Regions from separate parts of the Bacillus sp. NPDC094077 genome, predicted to be linked through region 1. Evidence: riboswitches for the same ligand, from Rfam matches in the RefSeq annotation. Region 1 holds a riboswitch; the other holds the start of a gene.

Region 1 (3,211 bases):
GAAATGTGCCATTGATTCACTTATTTATGAGCGTACATTTGATTTAGTTGTCGTAGATGAAGTGAGTATGGCGTTCGTTCCGCAAATCGCCTTAGCTGCTTCTCTTGGGAAACGTATCGTCGTTTGTGGTGACTTTTTACAGTTGCCTCCGATCGCAATGGCGAACCATGAACTCGTTCGAAAATGGCTCGGTGAAGATATGTTTTACCATGCCGGGATTGTTGATTCTGTAAATAAATCAGAAGCACATCCCAACCTTTTTATGTTACAGGAACAAAGACGTATGCATGCGGATATATCGAAGTTTACAAATTCATTTATTTATAAAAATAGAGTATATGATCATCCATCTGTTTCAGAGCGTAAAGAACTTGCACAGCTACAACCATTCGCAAATGAGGCGAGTGTTTTATTTGATACGAGCCTAATGGGGGCATTTTCATTAAAGGATGCTGCTTCAGGATCTCGTTTTAATATTATGTCTGGTTTAGTAGCGATGCAAATGATTTTAATTGGACTGCTGGACGGTGTTCAATCTATCGGTGTAGTTACACCGTACCGAGCACAGTCCCGATTTTTATCAACGTGTATTCGAGAAATGTTGCAGAGAACGAAATATCAAAACATACCAGTTTTAGCGGCGACAGTTCATAAGTTTCAAGGTTCTGAAAGAGATATGATGATCTTTGATACGGTTGATAGTTATCCGCAAGAACGACCTGGCGTGTTATTCTTTGACCATAAAAACCATCGTCTCGTCAATGTAGCAGTGACAAGGGCAAGAGGGAAGTTCATTCAATTATCGGATTGCCACTACATGCGTAAAAACCTTTCGCGAAAACAAGCGTTATCACAATTAACAGCTCATATAGAACGTCACGGAGATATGTATGATCGTACGACGTCACGTCAATTGTGGGAGCGAAAGATTTCGAAACGATTACGCTGGTTTATGGAAATGAATCTTGAAGAGTCGAAAGGGCTACTAAAAGATATTTTAGCTGCAAAACGAAAAATTATCATTTCACTTCCAAGTACGAAGCAAGTAGATAAACGAGTATGGCAAGCGTTAATGCGTGCAAAGGCGCAAGTAACAGTTTATAGTGATGGACCAGTTCCGTTAAAGAATGTAAAGTTACAAAGGCAAAATAAAGCATTCCCGTTCCTATTAATTGATGATGAAATCTTTTGGGCAGGGGCACCCCTTACATCTCAAATGATGTTTGAAGGTAGTACGGAATTCCCGTATATATGTGCAAGGCTACAAGCGCCGGAAACAATTGGTGTGTTAAAAGGATTTTTGGATATTCGGTAAAATCGGATAGGAATTCCTTGACTTTTAGTCGGAATGAAATTAGAATGAAAAATAATTTAATATAATTTTATGAAAATTCTTATCACGAGAGGTGGAGGGACTGGCCCTAAGATACCTCGGCAGCGGATTCTATATGAATACTGTGCCAATTCCAGCAAGGTAACTTGAAAGATAAGAAAGAAGCTCATTTTGACTGTATATACAGAAGCCTCTTTCTATCTTTTAGAAAGAGGCTTTTTTACGTGAAAATAAAAGGAGGAAGAAAAATGGGAGCGACAGGAGTAACGTCACAAAGAAAAACAATTGAAGAGAGTATAGAAAGAAATAAGGAAAAGTACATAGAAACAAGTCATGATATTCATGCGAATCCGGAGATTGGTAATCAAGAGTTTTACGCATCAAGAACGTTAAGTTTATTACTAGGTAGTGCTGGTTTTCAGCTGCAGCACAATATAGCTGGACATGAAACAGGATTTATTGCGCGAAAAAGTTCAGGAAAACAAGGACCAGTTATCGCATTTTTAGCTGAGTATGACGCTTTACCAGGGCTAGGCCATGCGTGTGGTCACAATTTAATTGGCACAATTAGCGTTGCGGCAGCAATCGCATTATCAGAAACGCTTGAAGAAATCGGCGGAGAAGTTGTCGTGTTCGGAACACCTGCAGAAGAAGGCGGGCCAAACGGTAGCGCAAAAGCAAGTTATGTAAAAGCTGGTTTATTTAAAAACATTGATGCGGCGCTTATGATTCATCCGAGCGGAAAAACAGCGACAACGAGTCCTTCGTTAGCAGTCGATCCACTTGATTTTCATTTTTACGGAAAAACAGCTCACGCCGCAGCTTCACCAGAAGAAGGGATTAACGCATTAGATGCGGTTATCCAGCTGTATAACGGTATTAACGCACTTCGCCAACAACTTCCGTCAGATGTGAGAATACATGGTGTCATTACTGAGGGCGGAAAAGCACCTAATATTATTCCCGACTACGCAGCAGCAAGGTTCTTCATCCGTGCAGCAACGAGAAAAAGGTGTGCAGAAGTAACAGAAAAAGTAAGAAACATCGCACAAGGAGCAGCATTAGCAACAGGAACAAAAGTGAAAATTCATCAATTCCAAAATGAAATCGATGAACTACTCGTAACAAAAACATTTAATGACGTCGTAGCCGAAGAACTAGAACTACTAGGTGAAGAGGTGAACCGTAAGGAAAGAGTAGGCATCGGCTCAACGGACGCAGGAAACGTAAGCCAAGTCGTGCCCACAATTCATCCGTACATTAAAATCGGTCCAGATAACTTAATTGCGCATACGAATGAATTTAGAGAAGCAGCCCGTTCAGAGCTTGGAGACAAAGCATTAATTACATCGGCAAAAACATTAGCGAATACAGCGTATCGATTAATTACGGAAGAAGGGTTGTTAGAGAAGGTGAAGGAGGAGTTTAGAGAGGTGCAGAGGAATCAGGGGTAGTTGATTAAAGGAGTGGATAATCCACTCCTTTTTCTTTTTTAAGGAAAGTTTGTGCTTATCATCTTAAATAAATTGTTCATTTTCACATTGAGGTGTCAATGCTCTTATACCTTTATCAGAACGACAATTTCTCTTCAAATTCACTCTTTAAAACAATTAAAGGAGATGATAATCCGAATTTCATTAAAGAATCTAAAAATGCAGCGAGAGAATCCATCGAATCACTCATGACCTTCATCATATAATTGAACTCCCCGCTAATTCGATATAAATCTGTTACTTCAGGAGCAGTATTACAAAATTGAATAAAATCAGAGCATTGGCTCGTTTTAAACATGATGAATGCTTGAATGTTTTTATTAATTTTGGAAGGCTCAAATTTCGTTCGGTAAGCCGCTATAACTCCTTGATCTTCAAGCTTGTT
Region 2 (3,211 bases), on a different contig from region 1:
GAAATGAGTACGTGATCGCCTTGTGAAAGGAGGAGAAATGCAGTAGAAATCGCTGCAATGCCTGATGCAAAGGCGAATCCCTTTGTTCCGCCCTCTAATAAAGCGATAATATCTTCAAGAGCTTCACGAGTTGGATTACCCGATCGACTATAGTCATATTTTCCGAACGTATCTACATCAAACTGGTGAAAAGTTGATGTGTTATAGATGGGAACGTTAACAGCCCCGGTTTGTGTATCATGTTTATATTGGTTGTGTAGTAAGAGTGTATCTATAGAATAACTCATATTCTTACACCTTCTTTTACAAATTTAATGGCCTGTTTTAAATCTTGAATTAAATCGTTACTATTTTCAATGCCGACGGAGAATCGAAGAAGACGATTGCATACACCGTTTGCCGTTCTGATTTCTTCAGGAATATCAGCATGCGTTTGTGTTGCTGGATAAGTCATTAAACTTTCTACACCACCAAGACTTTCGGCAAATGTAATTAAGGATAAAGATTGTAAGAATGGATTAATCCATGTTTCATCTTGTAGACGAAATGAAATCATACCGCCTCTACCCGGATAAAATACATCTGTCACACCGTCTTCATCGTTCAAATAAGCAACAACTGCTTTCGCATTTTCTTCATGTTGTCTCATTCGAAGCGCTAAAGTTTTCATACCACGAATTAATAGCCATGAGTCAAATGGACTTAGGACAGCACCGGAGGCATTATGATAATGAGCGATTTCCTCGCAAAGTTCCTTTCCTTTTGCAACGACAAGTCCGCTTAGTACATCGTTATGCCCACCTAAATATTTCGTTGCACTATGAAGTACGATATCGGCACCTTCTGTTAATGGTTGCTGTATATAAGGCGTGTAGAATGTGTTGTCTACAATAAGAAGTAGTCCATGTCTTTTTGCGACAGTTGCGATAGCTGCGATATCAGTAACTTGCATTAATGGATTAGTCGGGGTTTCTATGAAAATAGCTTTTGTTTCATTTGTGATAGCTTGCTCAATTTGTTTAATAGATTGTGTATTTACGTATCTACATCGAACATTCCACTTTTTTTCATGCTCAGAAAATAAGCGATACGTTCCCCCATATAAATCTTCAGATACAATAAGTTCATCTCCAGAACGGAATAACGAAAGGACGAGGAGAACAGCTGCCATACCTGAACTACAGGCGTAACCTTGTTCGCCACTTTCTAAGTCTGCGATTGCCTGTTCTAAAAGACCGCGAGTTGGATTTCCTGTTCGTGAATAGTCAAATCCAGTAGATTTACCAATTCCTTCGTGACGATAAGCGGTTGAGAAATAAACAGGCGGGTTAACAGTTCCTGTTGTAGTTTCGCTGCGGTTTCCGATTTGTGCTAGTTTTGTTTCAATAGTTGACATGTGAAAATTCCTCCTTTTTAAATTGAACAGTGAAGTGAATATAAAGTGAAACTTTAATCAGTGGGGGTTTTGTTCATCCCCCGCTGATTATTAGTTGAACCAATCGGGCTTTTACGGGCAGTCCGACTCCCAACTAACTTCTTTGCTCCAGCCGAATTTTGAGGTGGGAGTCTTACTGCCCTCAAATAGCGGGATAAAATAAAAAAAGCCTTCTAAGAAGAAGGCTTTCGTTTGAATAGAGTCTTCTTCTCATCTGTCAAATCTTTCACAATTTGCTGGAATTAGCACCTTATTAACAAATGTTAATGGTTGCTGAGGCGTCATAGGGCCAGTCCCTCTACCTCTCTAGATAAGAATGTTCGTATGAAATTTTATTATGGTTTTAACTTTACATCAAAAGATAATTGAATTGCAACTCTATTTTAAATAATTTTTATTTTTCCGCAAGTGTCATTGACTTTTGTATTTGTGCATGCTAAATTTATTAAAAAATTAACAAACATTGTTAAAAGGGGAACGCATTTCCTTTTAGCTACATAAATAAAATATATAGACAAACTCTTATTGAGAGCGGTGGAGGGAAAGGCCCTGTGAAACCCGGCAACCTTCAAACGAAATGTTTGAAACGGTGCTAATACCTGCAAAACGAATGTTTTGCATAATAAGAGGCGGAACAATTATGTCCCCCTCTTCAAAGTGAAGAGGGGGTTTTTATATTGATAGAAATGAGGGGAGATTCGTGAAATTACTAGATTTATTATCAAAAGGAATTGTAATAGGTGATGGTGCGGTTGGAACGTTATTGCATTCACATGGTTTGCAAAGTAGTTTTGAAGAATTGAATATATCTGATCCAGACTTAATTATATCGATTCATAAACAATATGTAGCTGCTGGAGCAGATGTGATTCAAACAAATACGTATGGGGCAAATGAAGCGAAATTACGTATGTATGGATTAGAGAATCAAGTTGTTCAAATAAATAAAGCGGCAGTAAAACTTGCAAAAGCATCTGTTACAGAAAAAAATGCAATTTTAGGAACAATTGGTGGTATGAAACATATCGGAGCTGTTACAACGACTGATATGGAGAGAGAATTTATGCTACTTGAACAGGCAGGTGCTTTATTAGAAGAACAGGTGGATGGATTACTATTAGAGACTTTTTATGATGAGTTTGAATTAATCCATGCTGTTAAGGTGTTACGAAAACAAACGAATATTCCAATTGTAGCCCAATTAGCGTTACATGAGGCAGGTACGACTCAAAATGGAAATGATGTAAATGAAATATTAAAGCAGCTTTTAGATTACGGTGCAAATGTTGTTGGACTGAACTGTCAACTCGGGCCACTTCATATGACGGAAGCTTTTAAAATGATATCGATTCCGCAAAATGGCTATTTGTCAGCATACCCGAATGCAGGTCTCCCCAATTATGTGGAGGGACGTTACGTATATGAAGGGAGTCCGGCCTATTTCGAAGCGATGACACCAAAATTTATTGAACAAGGTATTCGGTTATTGGGTGGTTGTTGTGGTACCACTCCAGAACATGTTGAAAGTATGAAGCGTGCTATTGCAAATGTTGCACCTGTAATAGAAAAGGAAACGATTCAAAGACCAAAAGTAGTTCATACACATGAAAAACGTTCGAAAGCTCACGTCACTCTCGCAGAGAAGGCAAAGAAACAAACGACAGTTGTAGTGGAATTAGATCCACCGAAAACGCTAGATACGCAGCGTTTTTTTGAAGGCGCAAGAGCACTGAAAAGAGCGGGGGCGGACGCTATTACACTAGCAGACAATTCATT

Evidence for each region. Region 1 has a riboswitch for S-adenosylmethionine ahead of ACQKNR_RS26250 (M20 family metallopeptidase). Riboswitches for the same ligand answer to the same signal wherever they lie in the genome.
Region 2: another riboswitch for S-adenosylmethionine. It lies ahead of metI (cystathionine gamma-synthase/O-acetylhomoserine thiolyase); the one in region 1 lies ahead of ACQKNR_RS26250 (M20 family metallopeptidase).

Annotation. Positions count from the first base shown of each region.
Region 1 is NZ_JBNNUF010000020.1:13,276-16,486, reverse strand. Features, by position in the region: gene ACQKNR_RS26255 (AAA domain-containing protein) at 1-1,315, shown strand, start outside; SAM riboswitch class I at 1,392-1,493, shown strand; gene ACQKNR_RS26250 (M20 family metallopeptidase) at 1,582-2,787, shown strand; gene ACQKNR_RS26245 (Lrp/AsnC family transcriptional regulator) at 2,903-3,211, opposite strand, start outside.
Region 2 is NZ_JBNNUF010000001.1:759,715-762,925, reverse strand. Features, by position in the region: gene metC (cystathionine beta-lyase) at 1-287, opposite strand, end outside; gene metI (cystathionine gamma-synthase/O-acetylhomoserine thiolyase) at 284-1,396, opposite strand; SAM riboswitch class I at 1,643-1,752, opposite strand; SAM riboswitch class I at 1,955-2,064, shown strand; gene ACQKNR_RS03955 (bifunctional homocysteine S-methyltransferase/methylenetetrahydrofolate reductase) at 2,136-3,211, shown strand, end outside.